DNA from 3 places in the Arthrobacter ramosus genome. Region 3 is predicted to be linked to each of the others. Evidence: riboswitches for the same ligand, from Rfam matches in the RefSeq annotation. Region 3 holds a riboswitch; each other region holds the start of a gene.
What was found. Region 3 has a riboswitch for cyclic di-AMP ahead of ABD742_RS18245 (M23 family metallopeptidase). Riboswitches for the same ligand answer to the same signal wherever they lie in the genome.
Positions count from the first base shown of each region.

Region 1: another riboswitch for cyclic di-AMP. It lies ahead of ABD742_RS23715 (hypothetical protein); the one in region 3 lies ahead of ABD742_RS18245 (M23 family metallopeptidase).
Region 2: another riboswitch for cyclic di-AMP. It lies ahead of ABD742_RS19560 (aggregation-promoting factor C-terminal-like domain-containing protein); the one in region 3 lies ahead of ABD742_RS18245 (M23 family metallopeptidase).

Region 1 is NZ_BAAAWN010000001.1:5,140,148-5,149,866, forward strand. Features, by position in the region: gene ald (alanine dehydrogenase) at 1-118, opposite strand, end outside; gene ABD742_RS23710 (PucR family transcriptional regulator) at 339-1,553, shown strand; gene ABD742_RS23715 (hypothetical protein) at 1,713-2,786, opposite strand; cyclic di-AMP (ydaO/yuaA leader) riboswitch at 2,789-2,939, opposite strand; gene ABD742_RS23720 (flavin-containing monooxygenase) at 3,077-4,180, opposite strand; gene ABD742_RS23725 (TetR/AcrR family transcriptional regulator) at 4,281-4,841, shown strand; gene ABD742_RS23730 (helix-turn-helix domain-containing protein) at 4,848-5,246, opposite strand; gene ABD742_RS23735 (TetR/AcrR family transcriptional regulator) at 5,307-6,062, shown strand; gene ABD742_RS23740 (acyl-CoA dehydrogenase family protein) at 6,169-7,434, shown strand; gene ABD742_RS23745 (class I SAM-dependent methyltransferase) at 7,570-8,334, opposite strand; gene ABD742_RS23750 (HPr family phosphocarrier protein) at 8,388-8,666, opposite strand; gene ptsP (phosphoenolpyruvate--protein phosphotransferase) at 8,706-9,719, opposite strand, start outside.
Region 2 is NZ_BAAAWN010000001.1:4,248,294-4,258,012, forward strand. Features, by position in the region: gene ABD742_RS19525 (EamA family transporter) at 1-850, opposite strand, end outside; gene ABD742_RS19530 (LysR family transcriptional regulator) at 923-1,882, shown strand; gene ABD742_RS19535 (SixA phosphatase family protein) at 1,906-2,436, opposite strand; gene ABD742_RS19540 (winged helix-turn-helix domain-containing protein) at 2,583-3,452, opposite strand; gene ABD742_RS19545 (hypothetical protein) at 4,116-4,988, opposite strand; gene ABD742_RS19550 (response regulator transcription factor) at 5,325-6,065, shown strand; gene ABD742_RS19555 (sensor histidine kinase) at 6,078-7,556, shown strand; cyclic di-AMP (ydaO/yuaA leader) riboswitch at 7,721-7,894, shown strand; gene ABD742_RS19560 (aggregation-promoting factor C-terminal-like domain-containing protein) at 7,897-8,652, shown strand; gene ABD742_RS19565 (bifunctional glycosyltransferase family 2/GtrA family protein) at 8,812-9,719, shown strand, end outside.
Region 3 is NZ_BAAAWN010000001.1:3,960,006-3,969,724, reverse strand. Features, by position in the region: gene ABD742_RS18260 (MFS transporter) at 1-727, shown strand, start outside; gene serC (phosphoserine transaminase) at 819-1,949, opposite strand; gene ABD742_RS18250 (iron-dependent transcriptional repressor DtxR) at 2,301-2,996, shown strand; cyclic di-AMP (ydaO/yuaA leader) riboswitch at 3,123-3,330, shown strand; gene ABD742_RS18245 (M23 family metallopeptidase) at 3,333-4,151, shown strand; cyclic di-AMP (ydaO/yuaA leader) riboswitch at 4,297-4,463, shown strand; gene ABD742_RS18240 (NlpC/P60 family protein) at 4,469-5,233, shown strand; gene ABD742_RS18235 (HNH endonuclease) at 5,482-5,982, shown strand; gene mobA (molybdenum cofactor guanylyltransferase) at 6,020-6,652, shown strand; gene ABD742_RS18225 (DUF6457 domain-containing protein) at 6,684-6,971, shown strand; gene ABD742_RS18220 (molybdopterin molybdotransferase MoeA) at 6,968-8,293, shown strand; gene ABD742_RS18215 (FdhF/YdeP family oxidoreductase) at 8,356-9,719, shown strand, end outside.

The sequences.
Region 1 (9,719 bases), 1.2 Mb from region 3:
CTGCGCCCCGTTCCACCAGCACGGTGTGGCCGTGGGTGCGGAACTCGTTAACGCCCGCGGCCGTGATGGCAACGCGGAATTCGTTGTTCTTGATCTCTTTGGGGACACCGATGATCATTTTGGGCTCCATGTTCGAAAGGCTTCAACGGCCTTTTTCTCTGCGGGGGACTGTGATTCCAGAATAAATCCGCTGTGAGCCAGACGACAGGAAAGGCGATTGCCGCCGTCGCTGGCTTCCCCGGAATTCCGGGGTTTTTGCCGCTCAAGACTCGACATTTGTCGATATTGAGAGCGTCAGGTGTCGCCTGATGTTCGTGGGGCAAAGTAGTGTTTTCTCCATGCAGCAAGACGTGGAGAAGATCGTCGAGGACGTAGCACTCAAGTTGGGCCGCGGCCTCTCCCTGGAAGACCTCGACGGCGTGCTGCTGGCCTACAGTTCCAACCAGTCCCACGCCGACCGTGTGCGAGTGAATTTCCTCCTGAGCAAACGGGTCCCGGTGGACGTCAGCGCGTGGCAGCTCTCCCACGGGATTGCCACCGCCGTGCGTCCCGTCGTCGTGCCCGCCAATGAGGAACTCGGGATGGTGGGGCGCGTCTGCGTCCCGCTGCTGGTGCGCGGATTCCGCGTCGGGTACCTGTGGGTCCAGCAAGACCTTGACGAGCAGACCGCGACGGCGATACTCGCCGAGTTGCCGGGCGTCCGGGACGAGTTGGACCTCCTCGCAGCGTTGTTGCTCGATTCCAATACGGCCGAGTCGGAGTTCCGGCGCCGCCGTGAGCAGGAATTCCTGGCTGCATGCCAGGGCGAGTCCAATGCTGTGGCAACTGTGGCGGGATGGAAGGAGATTCAAGGCCGGGGACCGTGGCAGCTGGTTACAGTGCTCGACGCGGAGGACAGTGGCGGCGTCTCCGATCCGATCGCGGCGACCCTGACGCACCGTTCCGCCGCGCTGCAGGCAACTATCGGGGTCGATTCCGTGCTTTTCAGCGCCGGCACCGAGACGCACTCGGTCCTGTTGTTCCGCGAAACCGGCGGGCGGGCGGAGCACGCCCAAGTCTTGGTCCACTATCAGCTGGAACTCGCCAAGCGCGCCGGACGGAAGGTGGACCGCGTCATTCTCGGCATCAGCGAGCCGTTTTCAGTCATCCGGCAGCTGAGCCGGGCGTACCGGCAATCGAAGCTCGCGGCCCAGGCTGCCGCCGTCGATCCTCCACTCGGAGAGCTCGTGGACAGCCGCTCGGCCGGGATTTACCAATTGTTCGAACGGCTACAGGCGCCCGGTGGCTGGGACGATTCGGGCTCGGCACATTTCCAGGAGATCGAGGATGCGGACCGCAACGGCGAGCTGCTGCCCGTGCTCGAACTGCTCTACGACAGCGACGGCTCCGTGCAGGACGTGGCTGCGAAGCTCCACCTGCATCGGAGCAGCATTTACAACCGGCTGGCCAGGGTCCGCCAGCTTATCGGTGCTGATCCGCTGAATGGCGCGACCCGACTCGAACTCCACGCAACGCTCAAAGCGCGCCGCTGGGCGGGCCGTCCGCGGATTTGAAGCCGCTGGTACCGGAAGCCGCGCTGGCTTACTTGTTGAACTGCCGCAACTGAAGGCTGCAGCGCCAGCGGTCGGGGCGGTGCTGAATCATCTGTGTCCGGGTGTGTCGGCAGCACCGTCCGTGCCACTCGACGGCAGACTTTCGATGCTGTCCCATCCTCACTGCAGGGCCTTGGTTGCTGCGTCCAAAACCGACCCAAGATCCACGCCCGGTTGGGTGGGCTGTGGCGTGGGACTAGGACTGGCCGGGGTCCGCGGCTTCCAAGAACCTGTGGGCGCGGGGGAGGGCGTGCCGGTCTGGGGCGGAGTCGGGGTAGGGGTGGTTGGCCCCGTCGGACCCGGGGTGGGAGCCGGGGTGGGGGTCGTTGGCCCGGTCGGAACCGGATTGGAAGGAACAGGCACCGGGGTAAGGCTTGGGGGCAGTGCTGACGGGACGGCAGGAACCTGGACGGAGATCGACGGTGCCGAGACACTCGACGGTTCGACAGCGGCGGGTCCTTGCGGCGAATGTTGCGCCGGGCCCGCGGAGGTCTGGCCGGACTTGGCGCTTGGGGTAGCTGCCGAAGGTGATGCAGCAGCGCTGGGGGAAGTACTTGCCACCGCGGAAGGAGCGCCGGATTGCGTGGAGTCTTGGTTGTCCGCGCTCGCAGCGTCCTGGGCGCGGGATTCCTGGCCGAAGAAGGGCAACTCAAGGGCTTGGCCCAGGGAACCGGCGGTCAACAAGATGCCTAGGGCACCTGCAACCACTGCCATTCGATTGCTCATCGTCCGGATGCTGGCGGCCTTCTTGAGGACGGCGTGTGGTTCACGGCTGAAGGACGAACCGGTGAACGATGCCGGACCGACGGCGGCACGGGGTGCCGCCGGGAGTGCCGTTGTGGCTGCCTTCTCAGGTTTGGCTTGCTCAGCTGTCGCAGCAGGCACCGTCGGAATGGCGGCGGTCGCTGGTTCTGTTGGTTCAGCAGCTACCGTCGCAGCAGGCACCGTCGGAATGGCGGCGGTTTCGCTGGCTTGGGAAGCCCGCTTCCGTTCGGCTGCGCGGGCGGCCGCGCGAGTGGTGGGCGCCGCCGTCGTCCGGGTTGCCGCGGGGGTGGGTTCCGCTGTCGAACTCAAAGGTTCAGTAGCCGGTGCCGCGATGAACGGTTCGCTGTCTTTGGCCCGACGACGTCCGGTTGGTTTGGTGCTCTCGCCCGCCACTTCGGCACGGCGAGGCTGATCCATGATTGGGGACATGGTGATTGCCTCTCAACGCCTTCGAGGTTAGCTGTCGGGTTCGGACGAGGCCGTCCGGCCGCGCGTGGCGGCTTCACCCCGAGGGCCTGTGGAGAAGTAGGCCCGGAGACTCTGGGTCCCCCGTCTCTGCCGCGGGTCTGGCGGATTCCGGGTTGCGGCAGAGCTCGGCGTCAACCCGGAAGCGGCCCATTTGGGGATTGGGTCGCCCCTCGACGCTACAACAGCCGGCATGCAAAGTCACATTTGAATAACGGGCGGGGTAACCGGTTTTGCCAAGAACTTCCGCGAGCCTAGTCCCGCGGACCTTCAGTCTGCCCGGCGATGAGTCCTGCGACGTGTTCGGCGTCGCGGCCGACCCCGCCCACGAGGCCCGAGGTCAGCCCGTATTGGAAGGGCATGCCCACGAAGAACAGCCCTGGCAGTTGTTCAACGGCGCCCCGGCAAGTGAGCGGCCAGCCGTCCTCATCCGCGGGAAGTCCTCGGATCCAGCCAAAGTCCGGTTGGTAACCGGTAGCCCAGATCACCGTGGACACGGGGATCGCGTGGCCTTCGTCGGTCAGGGGTTGGCCCTTGCGGGTGCCCGTCAGCCGTGGCAGGCGGGTGACTCCCGCGGCGTCGAGCTCTCGGGTGGAGGCCCGGATCAGCGGCGCGCCGTGCTTCGTGAACCCGACCGCGACTTTGCGGCCGATAGGGGTGGATCTGTTCAATACCTTGTGGATGAAGAGCCACCAAAGCCCGCCGGCGTATCGCGTTACGGGGCTTGGAATGTGGAAGGGAGGGGTTCCGGCAATGTAGGTGCGGTGGGTAGGTGCGAGCTCCAGGGCGATTTCGACGCCGGAGGTGCCGGAGCCGACCACCAGGACATCTCCGGGTGGAACCGAGTCCGGGTTGGTGTATTCCGCTCCGTGGAGTTGGTGGATGCCGGGATCCAGATCCTCGGCGAACGCCGGGATCCTTGGCTGCGCGTTCGGGCCCGTGGCAACAACAACGTTCTTGGCCAGGATCGACCCGGAGCCTGACTGCACTCGGAACCGGCCGTCCTCCCGCTCGATGCCGGTGACGTGGGCACCATGGCGTACCGGGAGTTCCCAGTTCCTGGCGTACTCCTCAAGGTATTCGGCCATGGCGTCTTTTCCGGGAAAGCTGCCTCGGGCGGCGGGAAATGGCATGCCGGGCAGGGAATCGTGCTGCGCCGGGGTGAAGAGCCGCAAGGAATCCCATCGGTTCCGCCACACGTCGCCGACGCGGGCCTGCGAGTCCAGGATGAGGAAGTCTTGCCGGTGTTTCTTCAGGTGGAATCCGGTGGCGAGCCCTGCCTGCCCGGCGCCCACAACCACGGTGTTCACTGGCTCATTGCTGTCCATCGCGAAGCCTCCTGAGGTGTTCGAGGTCATTAGAATAGCATTCCAGTCACTAGAATGCTATTCTTTTTTCGTGGAAATCCGGCACAATGACAGGCGGGTAGCTCAAGCTGTCGCAACCAAGGCTGCAGTTGTGGAAGCCGCTCGGCAGCTGTTTCTGAGCAGGGGATACGTGGCCACCACCATCGGGGCCGTTGCCGAGCAAGCAGGCGTGGCTATCCAGACCATCTACAACTCCGTGGGCAACAAGGCCGCGCTGCTCTCGGCCGTGGTTGACGCGACGGCCGCGGGTCCGGATGCCCCCCGCACCGTCCCGGAGACTATGCGCGAGCGGACTGCCGCAGCCGCCGACGCGGGGGCGGTTCTAGCGTTGTTGGCCGACTGGTTCGCCGAGGTGCATCCGAGAAGCAGCCAATTATTCAGCGTCATGAGGCAGGCCTCCGCCGTCGACGCTGAAGCGGCAAAAGTGGAGCGGGACCGGGCCGAAACCCGGCTGCGGAACTATGCGGAAGCTGCGGCTGCGCTCAGGCGGCGCGGGGCACTGACTTCCGGCATGAGCGACGAGCAAGCCGCGGCCGTGATCTGGTCGGTCGGCCACCCGGACACCTACCGATCACTCGTGCTGGATTTCGCTTGGGGACTGGAGCGCTACCGGGATTGGGTCCACGTGGCGCTCAAGGCGGCCCTCGCCTAGCTTTCGCTACTCGCTCGTGGTTTCGTCGTTGCCCGCGGCCGACTTTTTCTGGGTCTCCAACCACGCCATGATGTCCGCGAGCCTGATGCGGCGGTGCGTGCCGCGGTATTCCACCGGGATTTCGCCACGGTCGGTCATGTTCCGCAGGTAGGTGTGCGAGATTCCCGCGAGTTCGGCCGCCCTCGACGTCGTGAGCATTTCCTCCACGCTGCTCACGGTCACCGCTTCGCCCCGGGCCAGCCTGCCAAGGAGGTCGACGACGGCGTCCCTCACCTCATCCGGCAGCCGGTGGACCGTGCCGTCCACGAAGACGGTGATGTCGTTGCTGTCCTGGAGTGAGCGCGCCAGGTTCCGGGCGTCGTCCGCGGGCAAGCCAGGCGTCACGCGGGGAGCTATCAATGCCATGGCAGAAGCCTAGCCGCGCTCAAGGCTGTGCGGTTACGCCGTCGTGTTAGATTCACGCCTATGGTCAACTACCCCGCCAATCCGGATCCAGGCCCTGCCGTGGCCGCGGCAATCGAGCTCCTGGTGCGGCAAGGCTACGACGCGACCTCCGTGGACGACCTCGCCGACGCCGCGGGAATCAGCCGAAGCACGTTTTTCCGCAAGTTCGGATCCAAAGAGGACATCGTTTTCGCCGATCACGACCGTATTCTGGCGCGGGTTCAGGAGTTCCTCGCGGGAACGGCGGCGGATCCGTTGCACGCCGTCGTGGAGGCGGCGCTCTTGGTCTTTGGCCACCACGTGGGCAACCGGAAGACTTCCGTTGCCCGCTACGAACTTCTGCATCAAGTGCCGGCCCTTCGCGATCGTGAACTGGTTATGACGCATCGCTATCAGCGGGCATTTAGGAATCATCTCCTTTCTGTGCTGCCCGAGGGTGAGGGTCGGGAGGTTACGGCCGTGGCCTTCGCCGCATCGGTAGTCGCCGTGCACAACAGCGTCCTGCGCCAATGGCTGCGGTCTGTTGCTGCTGGCGAACGCGTCGAGGGTGTCGAACGTGGCGAACGCGATGCGCGGGAAGCTGAAGCCCAAGGTTTCGCCGCCCGGCTCGGGCGTGAATTGGGAGCTCTGGCTGATACTTTTGCCCGGGTTTCAGCCGGCGAGCCGAGTAGTGAGCCTCGTCAGAAAAGCAGCCGTCCCGCCGTCGTGGTTGCTGTCCTGGATCCGGCAGCGGGTACGGAACAGATCCTTCAGGCGGTCCGGGACGCCTTGGCTTAGCGTTTGATTCAGCAGAATCCTTCGCTGACATTGAGTTCCTTGACATGAAACTGAGTGTCAGCGCATGCTGGGAGTCGCAGATCGCAAACCCAGAGCGAGGATTCCCATGACGACGACGTCCGATAGCACTTCCGAAGAACTGGATGCCGTTTTCCCGGCGGGCACTGTTTTTCCGGCCGGGACCATGGAGCCCGAGTACGTCCTGAACGAATCCCTGGACCCGGACCCGGCCTCCGTTTTCAAGGACATAAGCCGCGAAGACCGCGCTTACTGGGACCGTGCGCGGACCTTTGTCCAGGACGAAGTGCTCCCGGTCATCACGGGGTACTGGGAGCGCGCGGAGTACCCGCTGCACCTGGTGAAGCGCCTGGGCGAACTTGATCTGCTGCGCGACGGAATCGGCATCGACGGGTTCCCGGCCATGAGTAAGACCGCCGCCGGACTGGTCACGATGGAACTGAGCCGCGGGGACGGATCCATCGGTACAGTTGTTGCGGTCCAGGGCGGCTTGGCTTTGCGGTCCGTGGCCGAATGCGGTTCCCCTGAGCAGCAGGTCCGCTGGCTTCCAGCGCTTTCCCGAGCCGAGGAATACGGCGCCTTCGCCCTGACCGAGCCGGCACACGGCTCCGATTCGGTGGGACTCGAGACGACTGCGACGCCCGTCGAGGGCGGCTATGTGCTCAACGGTGAAAAGAAATGGATCGGCAACGGCTCGATCGGCGGCCTGACCGTCGTCTGGGCCCGTGGTGACGACGGGCAGGTTCACGGATACCTTGTCCCGCAGGATTCCCCCGGGTACTCCGCCACGACCATCGAAGGCAAGCTGTCACTCCGGGCCATCTGGCAGGCGCACATCCGCCTTGAGAATGTCTTCGTCCCGTCGAAGAACGTGCTCCCGGGTGCACGGAGTTTCAAGGACACGGCCCGGGTGCTCTTGGCGACCAGGCTGGGAGTGGCCTGGTCCGCCGTCGGGCATGCCACTGCCTGCTACGAAACCGCGGTGCAATACGCCGCTCAACGCCGGCAGTTCGGCCGGCCGCTGGCTGCCTCGCAGATTGTGCAGGAGCGTCTTGCCCGTATGCATTCCGAGCTCGCCACCATGCAGCTTATGGTCATGCAGATGACCAGGCTGGACGAAGAGGGCGTGCTGACTCCCTCGCAGGCGGCGCTCGCGAAGTTCACGTGCACCCGGACTGCCCGCGGCATCGCCTCGAACGCACGCGACCTGCTCGGTGGCAACGGGATCTTGTTGGCCAACCGCGTGGCCCGGCACTTCGCCGACATAGAGGGCATCCATACGTATGAAGGCACAGAGACTGTTCAAGCGTTGATTATCGGACGCTCGATTACGGGCATCTCCGCTTTCGCCTAAGGGGGTCCCCCACCCCGGACCCAGCCGCACCCCGGACCCAGCCGCACCCCCTGAGACGCTCGCTCACCTATGTGGCCAAAATCCCGAACGCTCGCTCAGATATGAGCCCAATCGACGGAACGCTCGCTCAGGGCACTACTCCACCACGGCGATCGCGAAGCCACCCCACGCACGTTTCTTCTTGGTCTCGCGACCAAGCCCACGCTGTTCGAGAAGCGCCAACCCGGAGGATAGGAGAAGGCCCGATAGGCGCTCCCGCGCGGGCGGTGTCCTGTCCACGCCGAACTTCAACGGTTGGCCGGCCGCTTTGGCCGCCGCCCTTCCGAACCGCCAGTACAGCGTGCCCGACTCGAGAGTCTCGGTTGTGAAGTAGTCGAAGGCGAGCAAACTGCCCTTCGCGCAACTCGCGACCTTGCGCAGCGTGTCCTCGATCGCTTCCCGGTCGAGGTACATCGTGACGCCTTCCCAGAGGAAAAGCGCCGGACGCCCGAGGTCGAACCCGGCGTCCACGAGTTTGGCGAGCCAATCATCCTTCTCGAAGTCCGCGGGCACGAACGCGACCTTGTGTACGTCGATTCCTGCCTTGTCCAGTATTTCGCGCTTGACCGCCTGGGTCTTTGGGGCATCTACCTCGAAGGAGTTGACGGGGGTCTCCCGCGGGAGGCGGTACGGGCGTGTGTCGAAGCCGGCGCCGAGGATGACCAACTGATCGATCCCTGGAAGGGCGCGCTCTACGGCGTTGTCGAAGAACGTGACCCTGGCCGACGCCTCGGCTTGTGGAGGTATCTCGCCGTCAAAGGGGTACCGGAAGGTCTTCGGGACGAAGCCCGTGACGCGGTGCGCGAAGATCGTCGGCCAGAATGCCAGCCGCTTGCCCAGCCAAGGAACGCCGGGCAGCAATGTTCAGGGCATAGAAAGCGACGGCGGCATCCGGCTTGCGCATTTCCGGCCGCCTACTCCGCGTCGAGGTCCGTTTCCAGCAGTGTCACGAGGGAATCCAGGGCAGCGTCGGCGCCGTCGCCTTCCGCACGAAGCACCACGACGTCGCCCTTCGCCGCACCAAGCGTCATGAGCGAAAGGATGCTCGCGGCGTCGAGCGCGTCGTCGGCAGGCGAACCGGCCATCGCGATGGTCACTTCAACCGGGGATTCCCCCGCGGCTTCAGCAAAAATCGCAGCCGGGCGGGCGTGCAGTCCGGAGCGGCTGGCGATGGTGGCGGTGCGTTCGGGCATGGTTTCTCCTTGTGTTCAGGTAGGACGGTACGGCTGGGCTCAGAGCCCGAGTTCCTCGAGGATCGGCAGTTTGGCGCGGACCCAGGCCTTTGCGTCAAGCGCATCGGGTGCGCTTAGCGCCAGCCGTGCCAGCTCTTGCGCCTGTTCCAACGTCACCGTCTTGAGCACGGTTCCGACGGCGGCCAAAGACCGGGCGGTCATGGACAGTGTCGATACGCCCAGACCAACGAGCACGACGGCGAGGGCCGGGTCCGCGGCAGCCTCGCCGCAGACGCCAACGGGTTTGCCGTTGCCCTCTTCGGCGGAGCCCGCGACGGTCAGCTGCACGAGGCGGAGAACCGCGGGCTGCCAGGGGGTGTTGAGTTCGGCGAGGGGTCCGAGTTGCCGGTCGGCGGCCATGGCGTACTGCGTGAGGTCGTTGGTGCCGAGCGACGCGAAGCCCACGTGGCGCAGGACCGACGCCGAGGTCAATGCCGCCGAGGGAACTTCCACCATCACGCCGGGTGTCTTGATTCCCGCGGCGCCACACAGCGAGGCGAAACGGGCAGCCTCGGCCGCAGTCGAGATCATGGGTGCCATGACCCACACTTCAGCTTCTGATTCGCCGGCCGCGATGGCGATGGCCTCGAGCTGGCGCTCCAAAACGCCAGGCGTCGTGAAGTCGGTACGGTAGCCGCGCACACCGAGGGCCGGGTTGGGCTCGGTGGCGTCGGTGAGGAAGGGAAGGGGCTTGTCCGCGCCGGCGTCGAGGGTCCGGAGCACCACTTTCTTTCCCGGGAAGGCATCGAACACGCCTCTGTACGCGGCGGCTTGTTCCAGAACGGTCGGTTCGGTGTCGCGTTCCAGGAAGCAGAATTCGGTGCGGAAAAGGCCCACGCCCTGTGCGCCCAGCGCGGCGGCTGCGGCAGCGTCCTTGGCCCCGCCGACGTTGGCGAGGAGGGGCACCAAGTGGCCGTCCGCCGTCGTGCCGTTTCCGTCAAAAACTGCCAGGGTGGCGGCATTTTCGACCCACGCGACGGCGGCCGCGCGCTGCTCTTCGGTGGGTTCGAGGGA
Region 2 (9,719 bases), 290 kb from region 3:
CGCCCAGCAGGAGGAGGCCGCCGGCAAGTTCCGCCGTCGTCGGGACCTCTGAGATGAGCAGCCACGCGGCGGTCATTCCCACCACCGGGACCAACAACGTGAAAGGCACCACGGCCGAGCTCGGGTAGAGGCTAAGCAGCCGGTTCCAGATGCCGTAGCCCACCAGCGAGGCGAAAATGGCAGTGTAGAGGGCGCTCAGGATGGTCGCAGGCTGAAGGTTGGTGAGGGTCCCGACGACGGCGGCCGGGCCGTCCACGATCAGCGACAAGGCCAGGAGCGGCAACGGGACCACGGCCCCGGACCAGACCACCAGCCCCAGTCCTGAGGCCGCCTTCGCCTTGCGTGCGATGATGTTTCCCGCAGCCCAGGACAACGCCGCCGCGAGCACAATCATGAGCGGCACCACCGGGGCCACCAAGCTTCGACCCACCGCCACCAAAGCAAGTCCGGTGACGCCGAGCACCACCCCAGTCAGTTGGCGCTTGCTCGGCCGCTCCCCGAGGAACCGGGCCGCCAACAGCACCGTCAGGAGCACTTGTGCCTGCAGCACGAGGGAGGCGAGCCCGGCCGGCATGCCAAGGGCCATGCCCAGGTAGAGGAGGCCGAACTGCCCGGCGCTCATGAACAGCCCGACGCCGATGATCGCCTTCCAGCTGACGTCCGGTTTGCGGACGAAGAAGATGCAGGGGAACACCACCAGGACGAAGCGGATGGCCACGAACAGCAGCGGCGGCACATCCGCCGCGCCACCGCTCCCGTTACCGGGATGGAGGCCAAAGTCGATCGCGACGAAATTCAGGCCCCAGAGGACGGCGACAAGGACGGCGAGTGCTGAGTGTCGGATATTCACGATTCAACTCTGACAGTCAAGAGGATGAAGCACCAGCGTTGAATTCTGCATCAGATCATGTACGTTTGCTTCATGATTGAGATTGCGGCGCTACGGGCCCTCGTAGCAGTGGAACAGCAAGGCTCGGTGGTGGCGGCATCGGAGGCTATGGGCTTCAGCCCGTCGGCGGTCTCCCAACAGATCAAGAAGCTCGAGAAGCAAAGTGGTGTGACCGTCCTGGAGCGCCACGGACGCGGCGTACTGCTGACCGACCGCGGCATGGCACTGGCCGAGTACGGACGCCGGATCCTGGGCGAGTTGGAAGAACTGCAGGCCACGCTGCTTGCCGACCCCGCGAAGCCGAGCGGAGTGCTTCGGCTCGTCGGGTTCTCGACGGCCTGCTGCGGGCTGGTAGGTCCGATGCTGCGGAAACTTGGCGCGGCCCAGGCTGTTGCCGCCGGATCTTCGGCCGCGGGGAGCTCCGGGCTTGGCGGCTCCGGGCTTGAAATCCGGGTAGTGGCCGAGGACCCGCGCGAGGCGGTCCAAAGGGTCGCAACCGGTGAAGCCGATCTCGGCGTCGTGCACAACTGGCACTCAGTGCCGTTGGTCATTCCGGAGAACATGATCCACGAGGACCTCTGCCTGGACACCGCCGACGTCCTGCTGAACTCAGCGCACCCGCTGGCCGGCCGGACCGCCGTCGAGCCTTCCGATCTGGTGGACGAACGCTGGATCAGCACGCCGGCCGGTGCCATCTGCAATGAGGCGCTGCTGGCGATCTTCGCTGGCCTGGGGCGCGTGCCGGACATCCGCATCTACGACCCCGACTTTTCCACGCACATCGCGATGGTCCAGCAGGGTGTTGCGGTGGCGCTCGTGCCGCGCCTCGGCAGGCCCGAGCTCCCCGCTGGAGTGGTGGCAGTGCCAGTCGTCAATCCGATGCAGCAACGCCAAGTGGGAATCGTATACCGGAAGACCATGACGGCAAGCCCCAGCATCCGCCACGTGGTGCGCTTGCTGCAGGATGTGGCCGCGGAACTCGACGTGAGCTAGCTCGGACTATCCCCGCGAGGGGGCTACTTCTTTGGGCGTGGCACTGCGAAGTGGGTCAGGCGGGCATCCTGCCCATCGAGTTCAGCCCACGGCTTTTCGAGTTCCATCACCGTCATGGCACTGGTCGGGTAACGCGTCGCGGCATCCATGTAGGCGTCATGGTCCGAGTCGCGGGAAGCCAAGTGCATCGCGAGGTCCTGAACGCCGGGCATGTGCGAGAAGATCATGAGTGTCGTGACGGTTTCCGGCACATGGTTGATGACAGTCAACATCCGCTGCGCGGACGCGGCGTACAGGTCGTCCTCGAGTTTCGGCGTCGGGGCCTTGTCCCCCAGCTCGCTGCACACCCAAGTACAGGTCTGCCGGGTCCGGAGGGCAGACGAACACAGGATGAAGTCCGGAATCACGTGATGCTTGAGGAGCCATTTTCCGGCGAGGGGGGCCTCCCGGTGGCCACGCTCGGCAAGGGGTCGCTCATGATCGGGCACCCCAAGGGGCCAGTCCGACTTCGCATGCCGCATGATCACCAGCCGCTTAATGTGATGCTCGCTCATCCCCCCACCCTACTATCCCAACTAGCTCGCATTTGTTGTCGTTATGAGCCCTCAAAACGACAACAAATGCGAGCTAGTTGGGTGGCCCGCGGAAGCGAAAGCGCCCGCCCCCTAGACAGGGAGCGGGCGCCTTGAGCGCGTGGAGACTAGATCGAGTATTCCGGAGCGGCCCAAACGATGACCTCGGGGTGCTCGTAGAAGCGGTAGCCCTGGCCGCGTACGGTGCGGACCGTGTTTGCGAGGCGGCCGAGCTTGGAGCGGAGGCGCCGGATGTGGACGTCGATGGTGCGCTCGTTGGGGACCTCTTCGGCGTTGCGCCACAGGCCCTCAAGGAGTTCATCGCGACCCACGGTGCGGGTGCCGTTCTCGACGAGGTAGTTGAGGAGCTCGAATTCCTTGAACGTGAGGTTCAGCGATTCGCCATCGAGGTGTACCTCACGACGGGCGAGGTCGATCAACACGCCGGACGGGCGGGCTTCCTGGGCAGGCTGCGGGCGGAGCGCCTCAGCGCGCTGGCGGTTGCCGACGGTCGGGTCACCGAAAGTCGAGCGGACGACGTCGAGCGCGGAACCAGGCGCGCTGGCCGGGGCTACCGCGACGGCGGCGTAGCTCTCGGCGCCGGACACGAGGGACTGTGCGTAAGCCCGGATTTCCTGGGCAAGCTTGGCGATGGACGTTCCGGCGGCCGCAGCGGTATCTTCGTCGATGCCCATGTAGAGCACGAACCCGCGGGCCACATTGTCGTTGGCAACCGGACGGATGGAGCGATCCGCTGGAGCCAGGACCGGCGTGGGTGCAGTCATCGGCGAGGCCTCGTTGGCGGGAACAGCGCGGAGCTGGCCGTAGGAGTTGGGGTTGTAGCCCTGGGGGACGTAACCGGGCGCCTGGCTGCCACCCTGCGGTGCGGGCTGGGCGTAGGCCGGGCGGTTGCCGAAGCCGGGACGCAGGCCGGCGTTCGACGCGGCCTTATTGGCGTTACGGACGGAGATGTGGACGTATCCGGATGCAACTGACATGGATTGCTTACCTCAAAGTGAATAGCCGTCATCGCGGCTTCGAATGCTGGTCTGGTCCCCGCAATGAGATGGGGAGGGGCGCCCGACGCTGGGCAGGGGGCGAATGCCTGAAACTTCTTGGGGTCTTAAGTTAGGCATGCATTCGACAACAGCTCATCGAAATACCAGCGGGTGTGCTGGGCTCGATCGCTGCGGCTGCAGATGCTGTTGAGTTCTTGTTCACATTTGAAGTGTGCAACGTAACAAAGGGAACTTGCAAGTAACAAAGGGCGGAAGCGTCCACATTTTGAGACGAATCGGACTATTGTGCCGCACATCACAATTCACACATGTCCAAATGTGACCCATTCTCGTTCGTCACAATGGCCGTTATGAGCGCAATATTCGAATAAAATTTGATGGAAAGATCATTTTTTGAATCTTAAGTCACGTCACGCGCTTGCCTTTGAATCTCGAGATATGAAACAACCCTTGTCCAATCCCGAATCTGCGTCTCATGAAAATTCTTGGGCAAATCGTCTGCTAGGGCGCTGGTTGCAGCGCTGCGCGGACGCGCCGTCGTGACCTTCTTTGAATTCGGAAAGCGCTTGCGACACGGCGAGTTGCGTGATTCTGAGGCCAAAGCGGGGAAAAGAAGGTCACGACGGACACAAGCACCCGTCACTAGTTGGTGGTGCCGGTCCCTTGCGTACTTGATGTGGTGGCAGTGACGATCTGGATGGACTGTGCCGTGTACTTGTCGGACTCCTTGAGCGAAGTGACCCTCACGCTGGATCCGGATTTCACATCGGCGAGGGTCAGGGTGGTGCCGGTGGTTCCGCTTCCGCGTTGCCGGACGCCTTCCGCTACCACGACGTCCGTTCCGAGGGCATAGCTTCGCGTGAATCCGTCATCGCTCTTGACGGTCATGGAGCTCGCCGAGATGTCAGTGACCGTACCCAGCTGGCCTGCCATGGTGACGTAGCTGCCGTTCTGGAGGACCACATATTCCGAGTGGACGGCAGCGTTCAGGCCACCCATGCCCACCCCGAGCCCGCCCGGACCTGCGTTCGTGCCGCCTGGGCCACCGAATCCGCCCTGGCCGTTCTGCCCGGCACCCGGTCCCTGCGCATTGGTGGTATCCGCCGCAGCGGTCCCGTTTCCGGCGGCGTAGGCACCGGCTCCTGCCGCCGCAGCGACCACGACCGCGACGCCGCCAACAATGAGCCCCTTCTTCAGGCTCCAATTCTTGAAAAACGAAGGTTGGGGCTGTCCGGAGTTGTATTGCTGCGGAGCACCCCACCCGGCGGCAGGCTGCTGGTTCACCGGCGGCTGCGGAGCACCCCACCCGGCGGCAGGCTGCTGGTTCACCGGCGGCTGCGGAGCACCCCACCCGGCGGCAGGCTGCTGGTTCACCGGCGGCTGCGGAGCACCCCACCCGGCGGCAGGCTGCCCGGGGGCAGGCTGGCCGGAATCATCAAGGGGGCGGATCACCGGCTGCGGGTGCCCATTCTCCGGCTCGGAACCAGGTACGGAGGGGTTGTTTTGCTGATCCATGGTGTTCTCCATCGAAATCGAGACTGTTTGGTCGTGATTGTTCTTGTCCCAAACAGCGTCAGCCGCTTTGCTGTGCATTGGCTGTGTCGAACTGCAGGCTTGCCTGTGACCTGCCGCAGTGTTGTGTCGGATTCTGCTGGATCATTCGCGGCGAGCTTGTGCCGGGGCCCGTAACCACGCGGATTGCCCCTCCGGACTGAGGAATGATCCAGCAGAATCCGACGCCGTTCCTCCCCGAACCGGCACAACCTCCGGACAGGTGGCTAGGCTGGGACTCACAGGGTGCTCACAGCAACGGCAAAGCACTGGCAAACCGGCAGATTGGAGAGTTGTCCCATGGCATCCTCGCACTCCATGACCAACAACCTTCCGCAGCTCAGCCACCCGGACGGTTCCCCCATCCGTGCCCTCGTGGTGGACGACGAACCCAGCCTCGCCGAGCTCATGAGCATGGGCCTGCGCATGGCGGGTTGGTCGGTGGCGGTGGCCGGCGACGGTCCCGCTGCGGTAAAGCTCGCCAAGGACTTCCGTCCGGATGTCCTGGTGCTGGATGTCATGCTTCCAGGGTTCGACGGCGTTGAGCTGCTCGGCAGGATCCGCACCTTTGCGCCTGAGGTGCCCGCGCTCTTCCTCACCGCCAAGGATGACGTGCAGGACCGCATCGTCGGGTTGGCCGCCGGCGGCGACGATTATGTCACCAAGCCCTTCAGCATGGAGGAAGTCCTGCTACGCCTGCACCGCCTGGTCCAGCGCTCGGGAGTGGCCGCGATGGACACTGCCGAGCTGGTTGTAGGCGACCTGACCCTGAACGTGGACACGCGTGAAGTTACCCGTGGCGGCGAAGACATCCCGCTCACGGCGACCCAGTTCGAGCTCTTGCGCTACCTCATGGAAAATCCCAAACGCGTGGTCAGCAAGGCTCAGATCCTCGACCGCGTGTGGGACTACGATTTCGGCGGGCAAGCAAACATCGTGGAGCTTTACATCTCATACCTGCGTAAGAAGATCGAGGCCAACCACCCGCCCATGATCCACACCGTGCGCGGAGCAGGCTACGTCATCAAGCCTGCCGAATAGCCGGGGCGTCGAATGTCCGCACTCTCGGGTATCCCCCGCCAGACCGACCATCGTTGGTTCAATCCTTCAACCTGGCACTTGCGCACGCGCTTGATCCTTCTCTCCATGGCGCTCCTCGTGGCCATCTGCGGTGCCGTCGGGGTGGTCAGCTACGCCTCCATGGACGTGTTCCTCACGAAGCAGCTCGACCAGCAATTGATGCAGGCCTCCCATGGCCGCCCGCCGCAAGGCAACCCGGGCGGCCGTCCGGACCCCTTGGACCCCCGGGGCCAGAGCATCGGCACGCTGAATGCGCGTATTCTCGCAGGTCAGGTGAGCAGCGATGCTGGATTCTTGTCCTCCGATGCCACCCGTGCGCCGTTGTCGCCCAGCGACGCTCGAATCCTGTCCGCGCTCCCGCCCGATGGCCGCCCGGTTGATCGCACCCTGTCCAATGGCGGCTACCGGCTGGTGGCCACCGAAACTCCTTACGGCGATGTTGTCATCACGGGGCTGCCACTCGCCTCGAAAGAGGACACCGAGGCCTCGCTCGTGTGGACCATGGTGCTGGTGTCCTTGGGCGGACTGGTCCTGATCGGACTGGCCGGAACCGTGCTGATCCGCCGCACCATGCGCCCCCTGGAGCAACTCTCCGACGTCGCCACGAAGGTATCGAAACTTCCGCTCGACGCCGGTGAGGTGGCACTCGCGGTGCGCGTTCCGGCGTCGGCGGCCCACCCGAGCACGGAAGTGGGAAGTGTCGGCCATGCTTTGAACCTGATGCTGGACAACGTCTCGAGCGCCCTCGAAGCCCGCCAGCAAAGCGAAACGAAGGTGCGCCAGTTCGTCGCCGATGCCTCGCACGAACTGCGCACTCCGCTGACCGCCATCCGCGGCTACACCGAGCTCTTGCGCATGACCGAGACGTTCACCGAGGACGGGCGCAAGTCGCTGGGACGGGTGCAGAGCCAGTCCGAACGCATGACCACCCTCGTTGAGGACCTCCTTCTGTTGGCCCGGCTGGACGAAGGGAAGGCCCCCGAGTTCACCGATGTGGACCTCACGCAGTTGGTGATCGAGACCGTCAGCGACGAGAAGGTCATGGCCCCAGGGCACATCTGGCAGCTCAAGCTCCCGGACGAGCCCCTCACGGTCCGCGGCGACACCACTCAACTCCACCAGGTTTTGGCGAATCTGCTCTCCAACGCCCGCAAACACACGGAGGCGGGAACCACCGTGGTCACGGGCGTCATGCGTTCCGCCGATGGCAGCGCCGTGGTGACAGTGACTGACAACGGGCCGGGCATCCCGCCGGAATTCCAGGGCAGGATCTTCTCCCGCTTTGCCCGTGCCGACGCCGCCCGCTCCGGTTCCGAGGGCACCTCCGGGCTCGGCTTGTCGATTGTGGAATCCATTGTCCAGGCGCATGGAGGCACCGTCGAAGTGGCGTCGCGGCCCGGCCGGACGGAATTTGCGGTGCGGCTTCCGGCGCTCAGGACCGCCACGGCCTGAACGGCCGCCCAGGAGGGCGCGACGCCGGTGCGCGGCGGGCGCAAGTCGACGCACCGACGTCGTGATCTCCGTTACCTAAATGTGACTTAAGTAAAATCCTCCTGTACCGTCGAATGGGTGCGCGGGATCATTCCGGCCACCGCCGGGTAGGCGCCGAGCTCTGCCACTCCCCGGTGCCCAAAAATCCAGGCAGAGACGGGGGACCCAGGTCTCCGGGCAAGCGCTCATGTTGAGCCAGCCCTAGGGGTGAAGCCGTACCGCCACGATTCCCAGTGGCCACGGCCGGATGACCTCATCCGAATCCGACAGCTAACTCCGCAGGCGTCGAGAGGCAATCACCATGTCTGATTCCAGGAATCAGTCGCGCCCTGTTGCGCGCCACCGCGGCGAACCTGCCCGGAGAAACAAGTCACGTTCCACGTTGAGGCGAGCCGCCTCGAATCTCGGCACCGGCCAGCGCATGGCAGTTGTTGCCGGCGTCGTTGCCGTGTTCCTCGGTGCAGGTGCCGCCACCCAGGCCGCCGGACAAGCCATCAATGCCCAGGACATGAGCCGCACGTCCGAATCCCGCGCGGCGGATAACTCAGCCACGCCATCGGCCGCCGCCACGCCGTCGGCGAGCGCAAGCGCAAGCCCCAAGCCGAGCGCCGCGCCGACGCCGAGCCAGGCACCTGCCCCCGCTCCGGCCGCCGTCGCACCGCAGGCCGCCGTCGCACCGCAGGCCGCCGCACCGGCCGCGCCCGCGGCACCGCCCGCTCCAGCAGCCCCGGCCGCACCTGTCGCCGTCGATGATCCCTCCGGCGCACAGGCTTATGCCGCAAGCATCCTTCCATCCTACGGTTGGGGTCAGGGCGAGATGTCCGCCCTGCTCACCTTGTGGAACAAGGAATCGGATTGGCGCACCACTGCCACCAACGCCTCCAGTGGCGCTTACGGCATTGGGCAATCGCTGCCGGGCGAAAAAATGGCATCAGAAGGCGCCGACTGGCAGACCAACTACCAGACGCAGATCCGCTGGGGCCTGAACTACATCAAGGAACGCTACGGATCGCCGTCCGCGGCGTGGTCCTTCCACCTGGCGCACAACTGGTACTAGACCAAGAGCCACGCACAAGTACGTCGAGGTCCGTCCCTCCAGGGGCGGACCTCGACGTATTTTGGCCAGGCATGTGATTCGCCACACCGGCCATACATCCACAGCCACGTCACAGGTTCCGCCTAAAGCCTTCATATTCTGCAACGGCACTCTGAATACATGACTCTCATCGAATCCACCTCCGGAACCCTGAAGGACCCCGCGGTGGTGCCGCCGGGCCTTCCCATCCCACCCAACACCCCCCTTCAACCCAGCACAGCGCGGCGCGCCCCCGTCGACACCCACACCGCCGTCCCCGTCCTCGATGTCACCATCCCCGTCTTCAACGAGGAACGCGACCTCGAAGAGTGCCTGCGCAGGCTTCACGGCCATTTGCGCGAATCCTTCCCGCATGGCTTCCGCATTACCGTGGCCGACAACGCAAGCACGGACAGCACCTTGAAAATCGCGGAGCGCGTGGCCAGGGAACTGCCTGAGCTCGCGGTTGTCCATCTTGAGGAGAAGGGACGCGGCAACGCCCTGCGCAAGGTGTGGCTCGCATCGCCGGCGCCGGTTCTGGCTTACATGGACGTGGATCTTTCCACGGACCTCGCCGCACTGGCGCCCCTTTTGGCGCCGCTGATCTCCGGCCATTCGGACCTCGCCATTGGCACACGGCTGACCCGCAACTCGCGGGTTGTCCGCGGCCCCAAGCGCGAGTTCATTTCGCGCAGCTACAACCTGATGCTGCACTCGTTCATGGGCGCCCGCTTCAGCGATGCCCAGTGCGGCTTCAAAGCGATCCGGGCAGATGTCGCACAGCAGATCCTCCCGCACACCATGGACAACTCGTGGTTCTTCGACACTGAGCTCCTGGTCCTCGCCGAACGCTGCGGCCTCCGGGTCCACGAAGTTCCCGTTGACTGGATCGACGATCCCAATTCCAGCGTCGACGTGGTGCGCACTGCCCTGGCCGACATCCGCGGCATGGTCCGGCTCACCCGGGATCTCGTCTCGGGCCGCATCCCCATTCCGGAACTGCGCGCAGCACTTGCACGCGGGCCGCTCCCGGCGTCGTCCCGCACCGC
Region 3 (9,719 bases):
CGCGATCCGGGCCATTCCCCTTTCCTCTTTGCGCGTCCAACCCCGGGCCGCCGCGGGCAAGGGCCGCATCCGCGAAGGGCTTCGCTATGTCCGCAATCGCCCGGACATCGTGGTTGTCCTCGTTGCGATTTTCATCATGGGCACGTTCGGCCTGAACTTCGTCCTCTTCATCGCGGCCATGGTCGGCACGGAGTTCGGCATGGACGCGGGAGCATTCGGGCTCCTCAACTCAGTCATGGCGATCGGTTCCGTCGCAGGAGCGTTGCTTGCAGCCCGGCGCGGCCGGCCGCGGATGCGGCTCATCTTCGCCGCGGCGGGCGGGTTCGGAATCGCGAGCGGACTGGCTGCCCTGGCGCCGAATTACGCCATGTTTGCCTTGGCCCTGATTCCCTGCGGACTGTTTGCCCTGACCATGATCACGAGCGCCAACGGCTACGTGCAGTCCACCACGGAACCTGTCATGCGCGGCAGGGTCATGGCACTCTACATGGCCATCTTCATGGGTGGAACGCCCATCGGTGCACCGTTCGTCGGATGGGTATCCAACGTGGCCGGACCCCGATGGGCTGTGGGCGTGGCCGCCGTCGCGGGCGGCAGCACCGCCGTCGTCGGCATCGTGTGGATCATCCGCGCGCGCCAGCTGCGCCTCCGTTTCGACAGCAGCGCCCGCGGCATGCGGTTCTTCCGCATTGAGTCCCAGGGCGCGGGTCCAGCCAATGGCCTTTAAAAGGGGCAGCACTGTTAAAGGGGCCAGCGCCGCCCGGGATCCCCACCCGGACGACGCCGACCAGTCCTGACCGCGGGAACGCAGCAGGCCCTTACTTCTTCAGTTCGCCCACCACGAAGTCGATGCTGGCGAGCAATGCAGAGACGTCGTCCGGCTCGATGGCAACGAAGGTAGCGATGCGCAGCTGGTTGCGGCCCAACTTGCGGTACGGCTCGGTGTCCACGATCCCGTTGGCGCGCAGGACCTTGGCGATGGCCGCGGCGTCGATCGAATCATCGAAATCGATCGTGGCGATGACATTGGAGCGGTCCTCGGCCTTCGCGACGAACGGCGTGGCGTACTCGGAGGCCTCGGCCCAGTTGTAGATGCGGCTTGCGGAGTCCGCGGTGCGTCCGGACGCGAAGTCCAGGCCACCGCTCTTGTTGAGCCACTGGACCTGGGCATCCAATGTCACCAAGGTGGACAGGGACGGCGTGTTGTAGGTCTGGTTGAGCTTCGAGTTGTCGATAGCCGTCTGCAGGTCGAGGAAATCGGGGATCCAGCGGCCGCTTGCCTTGATGCGGGCGGCGCGCTCCAGGGCGGCGGGGGAGAAGAGGCCGAGCCACAGGCCGCCGTCGGAGGCAAAGTTCTTTTGCGGCGCGAAGTAGTAGACGTCGGCCTCGGCAACATCAACATCCAGGCCGCCGGCTGCGGACGTCGCGTCCACCAGAACCAAGGCGCCGTCGTCGCTGCCCTGGACGCGCTTGACCGGAGCGGCCACACCCGTCGAGGTTTCGTTCTGCGGCCACGCGTACACGTCCACGCCTGCCTCGGCCTGGGAAACCGGTCGGGTGCCTGGCTCGGACTTGATGATGGACGAAGCTTCAAGGAAAGGTGCCTTGTTGGTTGCCGAAGCGAACTTGGAACCGAACTCACCGAAGGAGAGATGCTGGGCCTTCTTTTCGACCAGGCCGAAGCTGGCGACATCCCAGAACGCGGTGGAGCCTCCGACGCCGAGAATCACCTCGTAGCCCTCGGGCGCACGGAAGAACTGGCTAAGTCCCTCGCGGACGGAACCCACCAGGTTCTTGACGGGTGCCTGGCGGTGGGAGGTACCGAGGATCGTTGTCGAGGCGGCGGACAGGGCCTCGATCTGCTCCGGGCGGACCTTGGAGGGCCCGGCGCCGAAGCGGCCGTCCTTGGGCAGCAAATCGGCGGGGATAGTGATGCTGTTGTCGCTCACGGGATGCTCCAATGGTGAAGTAGCGGCCTAGATGGGTCGTGGCAGGTGGCAAGCTGCCCCTTCGACTCCCCAATTCTGCCTGACGCCGGAGGCGGGGGCAGAACCGACGGTGTCATAGTCCGCCACGTGGAAAGCATTTGTTCCGCCGGCTCTGGACGGGACAGTGGACGGGACGCTGGACCGGGCGCTGGACGGGGGCGCCGGAATTATCCGGAGTAATTCCAAATAAGCTAAGCTTGGAGCTGGCGCCCGGACCGGGACCGCCGGCGGTTCGGCCACCTGTTCGACCACTGAGGCGGCTGCGGTACGGTGGAAAATACGCAAGATACTGCGCTCGAGGAGCTGAGCTGGATGACGGATCTGATCGATACCACTGAGATGTATCTTCGGACCATTTTGGAGCTTGAAGAAGAGAACATCGTGGCTCTTCGCGCACGCATCGCCGAGCGCTTGCGGCACTCCGGCCCCACCGTTTCCCAGACGATCGGACGGATGGAGCGCGACGGCCTGGTGATTGTGTCCGATGACCGGCACCTTGAGCTGACTGAAACGGGCCGGAAACGCGCCACCGAGGTCATGCGCAAGCACAGGCTCGCCGAACGGCTCCTGGCAGATGTCATTGGACTGGACTGGGCTTACGTCCACGATGAAGCGTGCCGCTGGGAGCATGTCATGAGTGAGCGCGTGGAACGGCGGCTCTATGAGCTGCTGGACCACCCCACGGAATCGCCGTATGGCAACCCCATTCCCGGACTCGAAGCGCTGGGTGGAGTCGCCTCCCACGCCTTTACGGATGGCGTGGTCAACCTTCTCGACGCGATGAACGAATACTCACCTGAAAACCGGGTCACCGTCAGCCGCCTGGCTGAACCGATCCAGGTGGAACCGGAACTTCTGGTGCAGCTGGACGAGGGCGGAATCCGCCCCGGAGCCAGGGTTTCCCTGGAACGTGTGGGGGAGTACATCTCCGTTCGCGTGCCCAATATCGACGGCGCGCTGGAGCTGCCGCCTGAGGTAGCCTCGCACGTGTTTGTCACGGTCGCCTAGCCGGCCTGGCGAGGCGGCCAGCAAAGATAACGAAATTATTACCGCGGGGGCTTAATCCCCTATAGTTTATTACTGGCGCCGATACCAAAGCGTTACCTGATCCGAAGCCGAGTTCTGCCAGCGGATCAGGTGGATTAGTCCATTCACTGGCAGAAGCGGAGGAACCACCATCGGCTGTCGAAAGACGGCCTTGGGGTGAAGTCCGCAGCGGAAGTGCAAACAGCGCAGGGCCCCTTCGGTAGCTCTGCGCTTCGCGCCCTTCACGCGGACCGGGTCCACGATCTCTCTGGCCCGAATCCGACAGCTAACTTCGCAGGCTTGCCAGAGAGGAAAACCTTGACTACGCAGAACACCAGGGGCCGCAGGCGCGCGTCCGGTCCTACTGCTGAGCTGCGGAGCGCAAGCGCCGTCGAGCACGATCGGCCCCGCGATCCCCATCGCGAACTTCGCCGCCGCAAGGGTCCTTTGCGGCAGATAGCCGAGTTCGCTGCGGCGAGCGGGGCGGGACAGAAGGCCGGAGTGGCCCTTGCCGCGACGGGCCTCATCCTGACGGTCGCCATGCCGGGCACAAGCGCCATGACGGCCACGGCCGAATCGAGCCAGGCCGCCTCGGCGGTGGGCACCCAGCCTGAGATTCCGGCCGCGGCAAGCGCCACGATCGACTTCAGCCGTGCTGCGGTTTCCACCACGGCGGATCCGGACAGCAAACTCAAGCAGCTCTTGAGCGCGCAGTCCGTCGGCACCATCAAGACGTCGTCCTCCAAAGGCACCCTGGGGGCGCCGCTGGACACACTGACCACGGCCTCGCCTTTCGGCTATCGTGTGAATCCCATCACGGGCGGCTTGGGGGAGTTCCACCGGGGCCAGGACTTCGTGGCCCAGTGCGGCACCCAGGTCCATGCTGCCGCCGCCGGCAAGGTCACTTTCGCTGGCTGGCATCCGTATGGCGGCGGAAACCGCATTGTGGTGGACCACGGCAACGGCCTGGAAACCACGTACAACCATTTGTCTTCGTTCAACGTCCAGGTGGGCCAGACGGTCAGCCGCGGCGATGTCATCGCATTGAGCGGCACCACCGGCGCCTCTACCGGCTGCCACCTCCATTTTGAAGTCATGGTCAACGGCGACGTCGTTGACCCCCTGGGCTGGCTGTAGCCAATCCGATGGAAGCCTCTCGCATGCTTGTCACGCTCCGTGACCTGAATGTGACATTGAGCCAAAACTCATGTACCGTCTAAGACGCATCAACTTTTAGAGAGTTGATGCACTCGAGTGGATTGCCTAGCTCTGCCACTGCTCGAGGTTCCGTTCGCAAAACATCGTCTGGCAGAGGCGGGGGACCCACTTTTGGTCATCTTCACCGATGGCCTTGGGGTTAAGTCGCACAACTTCCGAGAGGGAGAAGTGTGGCCGGATGACTCCCATCCGAATCCGACAGCTTACCTCGCGGGCATAGGGAGAGGCCTCTTAACGTGTCTTCACGCTCTACTGTTGCGCGCCACCGTGCCGCGGTCACCAAGACCAACTCGCTTGCCGTTATCGCTAAGACTGTCGGCAGCAACGCCGGTGGCGTAGGCCGTCAGGCAGCTGTTATCGCAGCTGCTTCCGGTCTGGTGCTCACTAGCGGTATCGCAGCCAACGCTGCAGAAACCAACGTCCCTCGCGAGTCCACTTCGACCTCCGCCCTGGAAGTCCAGTCCATCGCCCAAGCCAGCATTTCGGCCGACTCCTCCGTCGCCATCAAGTACGAGCGCCCGGCGGTCTCCACCGAAGCTGCTCCGGTTGTCGCAGCTCCGGTTGCCACGCAGGAAGCTGCTCCGGCTACGCAGGCTGCAACGGGTGCCGCTACCGGCTCCTCGACGCTCTCTGTCACCGCTGCTGTTTCACCTGCAACGAAGGTTGCCAGCGGCAAGGGCGCAGCAATTGCTGCCGCAGCTTACGCACAGCTTGGCGTTGCCCAGGACTGCACCGCCCTGGCTTCGAACTCCCTGGCCGCTGTTGGGATCAACTTCCACGGCTGGCCGGCAGACTACCTCTCTCTTGGCCGTACGGTCAGCGCTGCTGAAGCGCAGCCGGGAGACTTGGTCTACTACCAGAACGGTGGCATGGGCATGGCCCACATCGCCGTTTACGTCGGCAACGGCATGGCGGTCCACGGCGGCTGGAACGGTGGCACCACCGCCCTTTACAGCGTCAACGTCGGCTCCGGCCCGGTCTTCATCCGCGTTGGTGGCTAAATAGCTCCGGCTACATAGCTTCACTGGAACATCCCCGCTGGTCCGCCCGCGGGGATGTTCTGTTTTAACCAGCATGCGCTATGTGTCCGGCACGTGAACTTTGACCGACACTGCCCTGGAACTCCGGCAAGGATTCGTTGATCTGGCCTCCGAGTGTTTACTCTTAGGTTGTCGATCCACAGCCCGTACATGCAGAGGGCAGCCGGCCCTCGCGCCCCTGACGGGTGCGGCCGTGAAGAGGTACGTGCATGCGCACACTCGTTCTGAATGCTGGATATGAACCGCTGGCGGTAGTAACCTTCCGCCGGGCGCTGGTCCTTGTGCTCACCGGAAAAGCGAGCGTAGTGGCCGAAGGCGACGAGCCTGTCGTCGGGCCGCAGGAGATTCTCGGACGTCCCTCCGTGATTCTGCTCAATCGCTACATCCGGCCGAGGTACAACACCATCACGGCGGTTACACGCCGCGGCGTCTTGCGCCGTGACGGTCACCGCTGCGCCTATTGCGGGAAAGCAGCCCACACCATTGACCACGTCCACCCCAAATCCAGGGGCGGCGCGGATTCCTGGGAAAACCTGGTGGCAGCGTGCTTGCGCTGCAACAACGCCAAGAGTGACCACACTCCAGCCGAGATGGGCTGGAAACTGAGGTTCACGCCGGCGGCGCCCACCGGGACTATCTGGCAGATCAAGGAGCTTGAGAAACCTGCGCCTGCATGGGATCCCTTCCTCCTGCCTGAATCGGCGGCCTGAACCGGAATTGAGCCTGCTTCCCGGGTAATCTGGGCGAGTGGACTTTGATGCGGTGATACTGGCGGGTGGCAAGTCCTCCCGCCTCGGCGGCGTGCCCAAAGCCCAGTTAAGGTACGACGGCGCCACCCTCCTTGAGCGTGCCGTGGCGGCCGTGTGCGGGGCCGGGAGGGTCGTCGTCGTCGGGCCGGATCCCGGCACTTTGCCGGACGGCACATTGACCGCGCGGGAGGACCCGCCCTTCGCCGGACCGGCTGCCGCGATCGCCGCCGGACTCGCCGCGCTAGAAGCGCAAGGCGGCGAAGGGCAAGAAGAGGTGAGCCCGTCCACTAAGCACGCGCCCTGGGTCCTCGTCCTGGCCTGCGATATGCCCCTGGCCGCCGCCGCGGTTCCGGTCCTGCTCCGGGTACTTGCCGGCCACGAAGAAGCGGAAGGGGCCATGTCCGTATCCGCCGATGGCCGGAAGCAGCCGCTGCTCGGGATCTACCGGGTATCCGCTCTGCAACGGGAGGTGCAGGCTGCGGCAGAACAGGGCGGCCTGGCCAACGCCGCGGTTTTCCGGCTGCTTGCTAGGCTTGATCTGCTGGCCGTGCCTGTCCCCGCCGGGTCCACCGATGACGTGGATACCTGGGACGATGCCGCGGCGCTTGGAGTGGACGGCGACCTGCCGTGACAACAGCTGTACCGGACAGTGGAGGCGGATCGTGAAGAGCCAGGAAGAAACGCTTGAGGAATGGTGCAGGAGCCTGCTGCAAGCATATGAGCTGGAAGACGTCGAGATCGACATCAACGAGATCCTTTCCTTGGCGGGCGTTGCAGCCCATTCAGTGGTCCGGCCGGCGGCTCCCTTGACCACCTTCATTGCGGGCTTCGCGGCCGGACTCGCTGCGGGTTCGGGACAAGCGACTGAAGCTGCGTCGATGGATGCCGCGATGGGCCTGGCACGCACGCTCGCGAAGGACTACACGAACCCCGGAACCGACGCCGGATGACGGAAGCCCCCGAGCATGTCCCGCATGCCGACCACTTGTGGGCCGAGGCGCGCCAACTTGCCTTCGATAGTGCCACGCCCATTCCCGCCGCACCGGTTGCGCTGAAGGACGCCATCGGAAGGACCTTGGCCTCGGATGTCCACGCCCTGCAAGACCTGCCGCACTACGCGTCCTCGGCGATGGATGGCTGGGCGGTCAACGGCAGCGGCCCATGGATCCTCGCGGAAGCCGGCCATCGGCTGGCCCCACACCAAGCGAGCCCGATCGCCACCGGCGGCCTGATCCCGCCGGGGGCCAAGGCCGTGCTGCGGAGCGAGAGCGGGGTCCTGGCCACGGACGAAGATGGCTTACCGCTGCTCGCGCTCGGCGGGAACGCGAAGCCGGGCGAACCGCGCAACGGCCAACATATCCGCAACGCGGGAGAAGAAGCCGCGGCAGGCGAGCTGCTGATCAAGTCGGGCGTCGTCTTGAACCCGGCCCATCTCGCCCTGGCTGCCCTGGCCGGGCGTGATGAACTCGACGTGCTGGGCAAGCCCCTCGTGAAAATGCTCCTGACCGGCTCCGAAGTGGTGACCGCAGGTGTCCCGGCCCCCGGCCGGGTGAGGGATACCTTCGGTCCCCAGCTTGGCGCCGTCGTCGAACTCCTTGGCGGGATCCGCGGCGAGCAAATCAAGGTGGGCGACTCCTATGACGAGTGGCTCTCGGGCCTTGAAGAAGGCGAGCTGTCACCGGACGCGCCTCCCGCCGACGTCGTCATCACCACCGGGGGAACCGGCCGTTCGGGCACGGACCACTTCCGGCGGGCCATCGCGGAGCTCGGCGGCCGCTTGCTGATTGATGGAATTGCGATGCGTCCGGGACATCCTGGCGTTTTGGCTGAACTGCCGGACGGGCGCTTTGTCCTGGGTCTCCCCGGCAATCCGCTCGCGGCCATGATGGTCCTCTTCACGATCGGCGCACCGCTTCTCGCTGGACTGGGGCACAGGGCGCTGCCGGAGGTCGGCGAGGTTCCTTGCGGTGCCATACTCGACGCCGACCCCGGGCGCACGCGCTTGCTTCCGTTCAGGTTCGTGTACGGCTTGGCCTCGCCGGCCCCGCATGCGGGTCCCGGGATGATGCGCGGCCTCGCCAGCGCGGACGGAATCATGGTGGTGCCACCGCACGGCGTGCAACTGGGAGAGGCAGTGCCCGCTTTTCCGTTGCCGTGGGGGCCGCCGCTTCCCCTGCCGAAGTCCTCGGAGGATAAAACCAAGAAGACTCCTGCCAAGCCAGCCCGCAAGGTTTCGTCCGGTCCGGTGGACTGGAGCGCCCTGACGGGCTGAAAGTTTCCGGTGCCGAATGGACCCGGGTGGATTAGCGAGTCAGGCCTTGCAATGATGGGGGCATGAACAGGCATGCTCCCGAGCAGGACATCAACGAAGATGACCTCCAGATCCACCCACCCAAGCGCTCCGCCGCAGGCATCAAGGCAGTCACCGTGGCATTGGAACGCGGTTGGGCCCAAGCGGGCGTCAGCCGGACCGTCAAGTCAATGCTTCGCGTCAACCAACGGGACGGCTTCGACTGTCCCGGCTGTGCCTGGCCGGAGTCCATCACCGGCAAACGCAGTCCAGCCGAGTTCTGTGAAAACGGGGCCAAGGCAATTGCCGAGGAGAGCACCACGCGCGTTGTCGACGCGGAGTTCTGGGCCCGGCACTCCCTGGCCGAGCTTGAGGACAAGACCGAATATTGGCTCGGCAGCCAAGGCCGCATTGCCGAGCCCGTTGTTATCCGCCCCGGCGACACACACTATTCGCCGATCAGCTGGACGGATGCTTTCGCCCTGATCGGCGAGCACGTGATCGCCACCACGCCGGACCGCTGCGTTTTTTACACCTCCGGGCGCACGGCCAACGAGACCGCGTTCATGTACCAGCTGTTCGCCCGCAGCCTTGGCACCAACAACCTGCCAGACTGCTCGAACATGTGCCACGAGTCTTCCGGGAGCGCCCTCAACCCGACCATCGGGATCGCCAAGGGCACAGTCTCACTGGAAGACATCCACGAAGCGCAACTTGTGCTCGTTGTAGGCCAGAATCCGGGCACGAACCACCCGCGCATGCTCTCCGCCCTGCGTGATTGCAAGAACAACGGCGGCAAGGTTGTCGCGGTCAATCCTTTGCCGGAAGCCGGGCTCCTGAACTTCAAGGATCCCCAGTCGCTCAACGGCGTGGTGGGCGGTGGCACGGACATCGCCGATGAATTCCTGCAGATCAAGGTAGGCGGCGACCTTGCCTTGTTCCAGGCGCTGGGCCACCTCCTGCTGGAGGAGGAGAAGCGGCAGCCGGGAACAGTGGTTGATCGCGCCTTTATCGACGCGCAGACCGACGGCTTCGAGGCCTACGCCGAGGCCCGGGCGGCGCTGGATTGGGTCGAGACGGAACGCGCCACGGGCTTGAGCCGCATCGAAATCACCAAGGTGGCCGGCATGCTGGCCGCGTCGAAGGGCACCATCATTTGCTGGGCGCTGGGCCTGACCCAGCAGCCCCACTCGGTGGATACCCTGCGGGAAATCATCAACCTGCTGCTCCTGCAGGGAAACTTCGGCAAGCGTGGCGCCGGCGCCTGCCCCGTCCGCGGCCACTCCAACGTGCAGGGCGACCGCACCATGGGCATCTGGGAGAAGCCTTCCGAGGGCTTCCTGGCAGCCCTGGACAAAGAGTTTGGATTCACCACGCCCCGGGCACACGGATACGACTCCGTGGAAAC